DNA from 3 places in the Sporolactobacillus sp. KGMB 08714 genome. Region 3 is predicted to be linked to each of the others. Evidence: riboswitches for the same ligand, from Rfam matches in the RefSeq annotation. Region 3 holds a riboswitch; each other region holds the start of a gene.
The links. A riboswitch is a leader RNA that binds a small molecule or an ion and turns the genes downstream of it on or off. The one in region 3 is predicted to bind thiamine pyrophosphate.
Positions count from the first base shown of each region.

Region 1: it holds a riboswitch for thiamine pyrophosphate, as region 3 does, so the genes downstream of both, Q6A92_RS08380 (ECF transporter S component) here and thiW (energy coupling factor transporter S component ThiW) in region 3, are expected to answer to the same signal.
Region 2: it holds a riboswitch for thiamine pyrophosphate, as region 3 does, so the genes downstream of both, tenA (thiaminase II) here and thiW (energy coupling factor transporter S component ThiW) in region 3, are expected to answer to the same signal.

Region 1 is NZ_JAUUBW010000014.1:76,919-80,127, reverse strand. It holds gene Q6A92_RS08385 (ABC transporter ATP-binding protein) at 1-1,124, opposite strand, end outside; gene Q6A92_RS08380 (ECF transporter S component) at 1,111-1,701, opposite strand; TPP riboswitch at 1,839-1,936, opposite strand; gene kdsA (3-deoxy-8-phosphooctulonate synthase) at 2,240-3,082, shown strand; gene Q6A92_RS08370 (KpsF/GutQ family sugar-phosphate isomerase) at 3,102-3,209, shown strand, end outside.
Region 2 is NZ_JAUUBW010000037.1:7,304-10,512, forward strand. It holds gene thiE (thiamine phosphate synthase) at 1-215, opposite strand, end outside; gene thiM (hydroxyethylthiazole kinase) at 256-1,068, opposite strand; gene tenA (thiaminase II) at 1,097-1,762, opposite strand; TPP riboswitch at 1,940-2,039, opposite strand; gene Q6A92_RS15270 (metal ABC transporter permease) at 2,134-2,940, opposite strand; gene Q6A92_RS15275 (metal ABC transporter ATP-binding protein) at 3,019-3,209, opposite strand, start outside.
Region 3 is NZ_JAUUBW010000019.1:58,601-61,809, reverse strand. It holds gene Q6A92_RS10050 (methyl-accepting chemotaxis protein) at 1-100, shown strand, start outside; gene Q6A92_RS10045 (VOC family protein) at 450-1,307, shown strand; TPP riboswitch at 1,441-1,551, shown strand; gene thiW (energy coupling factor transporter S component ThiW) at 1,726-2,232, shown strand; gene thiD (bifunctional hydroxymethylpyrimidine kinase/phosphomethylpyrimidine kinase) at 2,229-3,020, shown strand; gene Q6A92_RS10030 (hypothetical protein) at 3,179-3,209, shown strand, end outside.

The DNA of each region.
Region 1 (3,209 bases), on a different contig from region 3:
AATTGATCAAGCGCCTCGTTGACCCGGGTGTCGATTTCCCGGCTGTCCAGTTTCTTTAAAACGAGGCTGAGTCCCAGTTCGTCATCGACGCGGTCGGTTACAAACTGATATTCCGGATTCTGGAATACAAAAGCGACGTCGTCACGTGTATGATCGAGATGCCAGCGCACTTTTCCCTGATGACGGAGCAGTCCCATGATTCCTTCAATCATCGTGCTCTTACCGGCGCCGTTCTTGCCGATGACGGCGACCCATTCACCTTGGTAAACGGTCAGATGAGACAGAGAAAATCGGATTTTATGCTGACGGGTCACGGAAAAGTTATCGAGTTCGAGCAGGACATCGTTTTCTGAAGCCGCCTCCCGGTGGCCGGGCCCCTCCCTGATCAATCCCTGCCAGACGCCCGGATGCCAGATTCCGTATTCATCCAGTTCTTTCACATGTGTTTGCAGAATCTCGTCCTTTGCTCCGTCGGCAATGATCTGACCTCTCGGATCGAAAAGGACGACTCTGTCGATCAGATCGAGAACGTGACTGATTTTATGCTCGACAATGAGCAGTGTCCGATCCGCGCCGATCCGGCGCACAGTCTGCCACAGCTGTTCGGTGCCCTGCGGATCAAGCAGCGCGGTCGGTTCATCGAGAAAAAGCACGTCCGGTTCAAGGGCGAGAACGCTCGCTATCGCCAATCTCTGCTTCATTCCTCCGGACATCCGGCTGATCAGCCGATGCGGGCGATCCGGCTCAAGTCCGACCATTTTCAGATAATGCCGAATCAAATCCGGCATTTTTTCGCGGCTGATCCGCTGATTTTCAAGAACAAAGGCAATTTCTTCATCGGCATAAGGCATGCAGAACTGGGTGTCGGGGTCTTGAAAAATAAAGCCCCAGTTTTCCGGAAGTACGAGCTCATCCGCTTTCATCGGCAGTTCGATACTGTTCGGCACGAGCCCGGACAGCACCTGAAGCAATGTTGATTTTCCGCATCCCGAAGGGCCGAGCAGCAGCACCTTTTCCCCTCTTTTGTAATGAAAAGTCAGATCTCTGAAAAACATTTCTTTTTTCTTCGGAAAAGCAAGGCGCAGATTGGTGACTCCCCAGCAGCCGGGACTATTTAAGGGCATCGTAGTCTTCCTTAGACACCGGACGGATGAGATTGGTAACACCGGTCTTCTCCAGAGCTTTAACAAGGATATAGGGGAAGACGCCGGCTAAAAGCGCCGCCCCGATAATACGGAACCCGATGTTCAGAGTCAGGTTCCAGCCCGCGAGATCGGTCAGATAACCGTAAACAAGGTCAATCAGAAAAGACCCTATGGACGCGGCAATGCCGGAAAGAACGGCAACGGAGACTGTGAATTTTCGATAGCGCCACGCGGCGAAAATCAGCTCGGAAAAAATTCCCTGAACCACACCGTAATAAACGTTGATAATGCCGCCGCTTCCTGCGAACAGCATTTCGGCGATCGCGGCGGCAGTTTCCGCAAGAAAGGCGACACCCGGCTTGCGGATCAGCAAAGCGGCGAAAGGTCCGGCAATAAACCAGATGCCGTAGATCAGCGCATCGAGCTGCAGCCCGAGCGACTGCAGCATATCGTACACAGGCCCGAGCAAACGAAAAACAAGGCCGAAAACCAAAGAAACAACAATCGTGACCAGAATATCGGTCAGATTCAACTTGCGACTTTTACTTTTGCTCATCTATTCTTCCTCCTGTCTGCGTTCATCCTGATTTCTTTTCTTTCGGAAGCATCCGCTGCACAGTCAGGGTCGGAGAATGATTGAAAAACACGAAAAACCGCTTTCCTCTGTACGAAAAGAAAGCGGCAGCTGCCTGAATGATTTCAAAACCACTTTCCCACGCTGGTATTATCCAGATCAGGTCCAAGGGTCAGGGCCGTGCCCTTCTCAGCGGAATGCTCCCCTAGTGGACAAACGCATATTCATTTAACACTTTTAACGATACTCCCCCGCCCAATAATGGTCAAGATAAAACATTTATTTAATCATCCGAAAATGCAGTTTCCAAGCCCGATCGAAAATATTTTCATGATTTTTTAATAAAGGTTTCGTATCCTGAAAAAAAGGGAATAAAAAATCATACCCCCTCACCGGATTTTAACTATTTCAGAAACGAAAGGAGGAAATAATTTTCTTGATGCCCCGCTTTGTTTGTGATATTAAAGACAGGAAGAACTGGAAACGGGATCAAAAAATCGAAAAACCTGAGGTGATGTGAGTGAAAACGCTCCGCTTAAATGAATCGATCCGTTTTGGAAAAAACGATCCGTTTGTCCTGATTGCCGGTCCGTGCGTGATTGAAAGTGAAGATCTGGTCCTTAAAACGGCGGACACCATCCGGGAAGTGACCGACCGTCTCGGGATTCCCTTCGTATTTAAATCCTCTTATGATAAAGCCAATCGTTCGTCGATCTATTCCAAACGCGGTCCGGGTCTGGAAAAGGGACTCGAAATTCTGAATAAAGTCAAAGAAAAAATCGGCGTGCCTCTGACGTCGGACATCCATGAGGCCGATCAGGCAGCTCCTGCGGCCGATGTGCTTGATATATTGCAGATTCCCGCTTTTCTCTGCCGTCAGACCGATTTGCTGGTCGCTGCGGCGCGGACCGGGAAAATCATCAATATTAAAAAAGGCCAGTTTCTCGCACCGTGGGACATGAAAAATGTGATCACAAAGCTCGAGAAAGCGGGAAATACAAACATTTTGCTGACGGAACGCGGTGCTTCATTCGGCTACAATAATCTGGTCGTCGACATGCGGTCGCTTCCGACAATGCGCTCGTACGGCTATCCGGTCGTTTTTGATGCGACGCACAGCGTTCAGATTCCCGGCGGAAACGGCATATCGACAGGAGGAAAGCGTGAATTTGTCCCCTACCTTTCACGTGCCGCCGTCGCGGCGGGCGTGGACGCCGTTTTTATGGAAGTACATCCTGATCCGGATCGGGCATGGTCCGACGGGCCGAATATGGTGCCGCTTGAAAGTCTGGAAGAACTATTGAAACCGCTCCTGGAAATCGACGCTGTCGTCCGCAATCTGGATGCAGTGGAATACTATTAAAAGATAAGGAGGCCTGTCCATGAACCTGAACACCGAGAAAAGCAGAATCAACTACGTCATTGAAACGCGTTTGAAAAATACAGAAGCATACATGGATTCGTTCAGCCGGACATTCGATACGGAGATC
Region 2 (3,209 bases), on a different contig from region 3:
TAGGAACGGCACAGATTGAGTGCATTTTTTGCGAAATCAATCCGTTCCTGTCCCTTTAACGACCGGGGTCCCTTTTCACGCCACTGAAAGCAGGTAACGCCGGCTTCCAATGCCAGATTGATTGTTTTTAAAGGATCCTCTCCGCACCCGTCCTGAGAACCCATGATGAAGTAAAGAGACAGGGCTCTTCTTAATGCTTCCCGTTCTTTCGTCATGATGACACCCCTTTTCTCTGCGCCGGCCGATATCCTGGTTTCATGGAACCGCGACCTCCTCCAGGTCAGCGTATTTTTGAATTTTTTCTTCGCTAAGCGTGTACAGCTCATCCATCAGCAGCTGGCGGAAAGTTCCCGGCCCCCCGCTTTTTTCACCGGCAATCTGGCCGGCGATCGCATAATTGGCCGAACCGGCAACCGATGCTTCCAGAAAATCGCCTGAAACTGCGGCATAGCCCGCCTGAATCACACCGTTCAGACAGCCTGATCCCGTCATAACGGGAAAGAGCGGATGGCCGTTGTGAACGAGACAGGCCTTTGCCCCGTCCGTGATCGTGTCGGTCTTTCCGGATACGGCAACGACAGTGTGATAGCGCCGGGCCACGCGGACGGCAAGCGGCAGGATATCGCCGCCCGTATCTCCGGCGTCGACGCCCTTCGCTCCCCAGTCTTCCCCGGCAATGGCGGCAATTTCACCGGCATTGCCGCGGAGAATGGCAATGTCCAGCTCATCGAAAAAGTTCCTGACCGTACTCAGGCGAAACGAAGTCGCGCCCGCCCCGACCGGATCAAGGACAATCGGAACGCCGGCCCGGTTCGCTGCATGCCCGGAGATCATCATACTTTCTATTGAATAGGGTGTTAAATTGCCGATGTTCAGTTCAAGTGCATTGCTGCCCGCTGCGATTTCGGCGACCTCCTCATGAGCTTCGGCCATAATCGGCGAAGCGCCGATAGCCAGCGCGCCGTTGGCCGAATCGTTGATCGCCACCCGGTTTGTGATCACATGCAATAACGGATTCTGCCTGCGGACCGCGTTCATTTTTTCAATCAATAAGTCAGGTTCGATCATGAATATCCCCCTCCGTACATCGTTGTTGTTATTTCCGATTCCAATCATCCATGCCGTAGCTCATATCCCAGAAGTTCAGTTCGTAATAACTGCTCTGATAAAAAATATGAAGCATACGCTCCTTCTCATGATCATCCGCGCCGCGGCTTAACTTGTCCCAGATTTTTCTTTCAACCGCCACATTTTTTTCCAGAGCGTCGGAGCTGTATTCCGCAATCCAGTTTTGAAAAATTTCCCGCTTCGGTGCGGCATTTTTCAATCTCTGTCCGATCTCGGAATAAAGCCAGGGGCAAGGCAGCAAAGCAGCCATGGTGCGGCAAAGCCTGCCCTGGCAGACCACACAGTACAAGTGGGCAATATACGCATAAGCAGCAGGTGCGGGACGAAAAGCCGCCCACTCCTCGCCGCCGACTTGCAGATCCGCAAAGAAGCGGCGATGCATCTGCAGCTCCCCTTCCGCCAATCCGACGGCGATATCGGAAAGCGCCGCCACAATCTTCGGATCATCTGCCTGCGCTGCCGCCAGTCCGTGGATCTTGGCAAATTCCCTGACATAATACGCATCCTGTTTCACATAAAAGCGGAATTTATCAAGCGCCAGCGATCCATCCCGAATCTCCTGGACAAAAGGATGGTTGAAGCTTTGTTCCCACAAAGACTGATTGGCCAGTCTTGCTCTTTCTGAAATCTCCACTCTCTAACCTCCCGACTTCAAAATAAGAAACCTGAGTTTAATTGAACGGCATCGTCCGGAGAAGGGGCCGCTCGGCTTTGCTGTTTCGGTCCCGGCGATTTTCGGGCGCAGAAAAAAACCGCTTTCTGACGAAAGCGGCGGATAGATCTATGTAGTTAAATCAAGCATTCTTTATAGATCAAATCGAAACCACTTTCCTACGCCAGCATCGCCTGGATCAGGTTCAAAGGGTCTTGACATTGTCAATCTCAGCAAAAAAGCTCCCCCAGTGGACAACATTATTCAATTAACTTCACCCTATCACAGATGTTTTCACCTGACAAGATTTTAGCTTCCCGCAGGCAGCATAACACATATTTTGTTTCCGGCGGTCAGGCCGCTTCCCTGCGGACCATGAATCTTTGAAATCCCATACCGATAAAATAGACGGCAGATTCAAAACTTGTGATAAAAAAGCTGACCGGCGCGTTCGTATAGTAACCGAGCACCAGTCCGACCCACACCCCGGCAACGGCAAGCAGCGAGGACAAGAGGATCATGCCGAAAATAGACTGCGTATAAAAACGGGCGGCTGCGGCGGGGACCGTCATCAGTGAAAAAACGAGCAGGGCGCCGACGATCTGAACCGTCACGCTGACGGCAATGGACATCAGCAGAAGAAATCCGATTGAAATCCAGCGGATCGGGAGTCCGGCTGCCTGCGCGCCTGTCTGATCAAAAGAATCAAATTTCAGCCAGCGGTAGCCGGCGGCCATCACAAAAATAACCAGTACGGTCAGAGCGATGATCAGCCATACATCCCGCATGTCGATACCTACGACACTCCCGAATAAAATGGTCTGCAAAAAACCCGATTGCGCATTTGAAAGCGACAGGAACAAAATGCCGATCCCAAGAAAGAAACTGAGCACAACGCTGACAGAAGCGTCGCGCCGAAAGATCCTGACGCCAAGCTGCCCGATGCCGAATGCACTGAGCAGCGTGAAGAGCAGCAGCCCGGCAAGCGGGTCGATACCTGTATATACAGCAAAAGAGGCGCCGGCAAAACCAATATGCGAGAACGTGTGCGCAATGAAGGAGAGGTTCCTCGCAATGACAAAGACACCGATCGTTCCGCACATGATCGCAATCAGAGTTCCCGCTATGAACGCATGCTGCATAAAATCATACTGAAACATCGTCGGACCTCCCGAATACATGACAAATTTTCATAGTACAGTCTTCTCCATCCCTGTTTTTCTGAAAGAGGGCTCCGTTTATACAGGCTGCTTTCCCAACCGTTTTTTCCGGTCTCCGGACGGATGAATACCGGCAGGCAAACGATAGACGGAGTTCAGCGTCTGCGCGTCCGGCAGTTCATCCGCACTCACGATGTCGTAGCTCTCGGGAGAGAGAATCATGATCCGGTCCGCGTATTTCTTCACAAGGTGAAGATCATGGCTGATAA
Region 3 (3,209 bases):
CGGGGTTAACGAAACGATGACAAGCTTCCGCAAGGACGCGGAAACGATGGGCGAGGCCGCACAGCAGCTCGATAAACTGATTAAACGCTTTAAAATTTAAACGGCGGCAAACGGCCGCTTCCGGCGCGGACAGACAGATCGGCCCCGAATCTGCAAGGACATTTCAGGTCAGCTTTTTGACCGGGAGATGTCCTTTTTTGATAGGTCCCCGCGGCGGACCTTTTTGAATCAATAACCAGAACGTCGGACGGCAGATATCCGTTGCCATACACCATCTGTGCATGCAAAGCCGGTATGGCAGCAAAATGAACGGAACGGGCTCCGGCACCGGCGAACGGGCCGGCGGCACGGCTTTGTACAAGTCATGAGGAACAATTTGTAGACAGCGGGATCCTTTGCTTACATAATGTAATAAGATGAATTTTATTTAGAAAAAGGGGCGCGCTTTGATGGCATTTCACAATTATCCGAACACATTCGCAAGCGAAGTTTATTTATTCGTCAACAATCTGGAACGTTCACTTGAATTTTACCAAAAGATACTCGGGCTCCGCGTACTCAAAAAGGAACAGCGAAGGGCTGTCTTTACCGCAAACGGCACAGATCCGCTCGTCACCGTTGAACAGCCGATTCCGGTGATCCCGGGAAACCCAAGAAAAGCAGGGCTCTATCATGTGGCCCTTTTGCTGCCTTCCCGGGCGGATCTGGCGCTCATTCTGGCCCATCTGCTCAAGGAAGGCTATCCGCTTCAGGGAGGAGCCGATCACGCGGTCAGTGAAGCCGTTTATCTGGCAGATCCGGACGGGAACGGGATCGAACTTTATCATGATCGTCCGGCCGCACAATGGAAATGGAACGACGGCAAAGTTTTTATGACCACCGAGGCACTCGATGAACAGATCCTTAATGAATCGGGCGGCAAAGAGTGGGAAGGGATGCCCGAGCAAACCATCATCGGCCATATTCATCTGCAAGTCGCCGATCTGAAGGCATCCGAACGTTTTTACTGTCAGGGGCTGGGTTTCGATCTGGTCGCAAACTTTGGCGATCAGGCAGATTTTATTTCTACAGGGGGCTACCATCACCATATTGGTCTCAATACATGGAGAAGCAAAGGTATTCCGGCAACGGAAAGCGAAAAGACAGGCATGAGAGATTTCACACTTGCGTTTACAAGTTCTGAGGCAAGGGACGCTGCCATTGAGCGGCTGAAAGCGATGGGAGCGCCAGTAACGGAAGAAAACGGCCGGGTCATGGTCAGCGATCCGTCAAATATCCGTATCGTGCTTGGGCTGAAAAATAAATGATACAGATCAGAGAAGTAAAAGGGAGGTACAAAACAAGGTCTGTCTCCTTCCGCCGTTTTTTCTAAGGCAAAATCGATTGAATTGCGGTCATCCTTGTGGTAGTTTATAATGACAGCAGGAGAGGACAATTTCATTTAAGCACTGGGGGAGCCGGAGCGGCCGGCTGAGAGTAAGACTTACGGTCTTTGACCCCTTTTACCTGATCTGGACGATGCCAGCGGAGGGAAGTTGCACCTAAAGGAAGACTATCTTCAAGCGCGGGCGTTTTTAAGGCCCGCGTTTTTTAATTTATTTAACAGGGAAGAAAAGACAAACATCTGTGCGCAGCGGAAACCGATAACCCGCATTTTTCTGTTTCCTCCCGATCAGGTAAAAAAGATGTTCCGGTCTATTTTATTTTTTTAAGGAGGAATGAATTTTGAAACCGCTGTACAGGCTTACATTTTCTGCTCTTCTCGTCGCGATAGGCGTCATTGCCGGCAATTTGCTGTATATTCCCATAGGCGTGGCCAAAATTTTCCCCGTTCAGCATATCATTAATGTTCTGTCGGCCGTTCTTTTCGGCCCCGTTTACGCTGTCGGCACGGCTTTCGCCATCTCACTGCTGCGCAACCTGCTTGGAACAGGCTCTGTTTTTGCCTTTCCGGGAAGCATGATCGGCGCCTGCCTGGCAGGACTTTTCTATCTTTGGTTTAAAAAACCTGTTTTTGCCGCCATTGGCGAAGTCATCGGAACAGGATTGATCGGTTCGCTTGTCTCGTTTCCGATTGCCAGATTTATTCTCGGACAGAACGTAGCGGCTACTTTTTTTGTTGCACCTTTTCTGCTCGCAACAACTTTCGGCAGTCTTATCGCTTACATCCTGCTGAAAATAATGGCCGTTCATCCGGAATTTACCCGATATATGCGAGGTGACGGAAAATGAAAACGGCTTTGACGATTGCCGGATCGGATTCAAGCGGAGGGGCAGGCATTCAGGCCGATCTGAAAACCTTTTCCGCACTCGGTGTGTACGGTATGAGCGCTATTGTCAGCGTAACGGCGCAGAATACGCTGGGTGTAGATGACGTCGAGGATCTTTCGCCCGCAATAATCGGCGGGCAGATAGATGCCGTCTTCCGTGATATTCCGGTCGATGCCGTTAAAATCGGCATGGTCTCCAACAGCGCCGCAATATGCACCATTGCAGACAAGCTGAAGGAATACGGTCCGAAATACAGTGTGCTGGATCCCGTCATGGTATCTAAAAGCGGATTTGATCTATTGAAACCGGAGGCGAGAGAAACGCTGATTCAAAGGCTTTTGCCGCTTGCAACGGTTGTGACTCCGAATCTTTTCGAAACGGAGCGGCTGGTCGGCCACAAGGTGGAAACGATTGAGGACATGCAGCAGGCCGCAAAAGAGATCTTCCGGATGGGGCCTGAAAGCGTCCTCGTCAAAGGCGGCCATCTGTCGGAAGATCCGACCGATATTTTTTATGACGGTACCCGCTTTTATCCGTATACAGGCAAGCGGATAGATACAAAAAATACGCACGGCACCGGATGCACCCTATCGTCGGCGATTGCGGCCTATCTTGCCGAGGGACGGTCTCTTACAGACGCCATCCGCGAGGCCAAGACCTATATTCAGGGAGCGATTGAGCACAGCCTGTCACTCGGACACGGCCACGGACCGACGCATCACTTCTACCGCTGGTTTCCGGAAGGCTAAAGTGTTAAAAATGCCTCACATCTTGCATAGGCTTATATGAGGCCGTTCAAATTAGTCGGAGCGCGGACGATCAGAAGCCTTATGATGATGGAACGCACGATAATCGCGTCCATGCCCCGGATCACCAGCCGAGACCGAAGAGTAAGCTGACGGCAGCCATGACGACGATTCTGAAAAACGGGGCGCTTC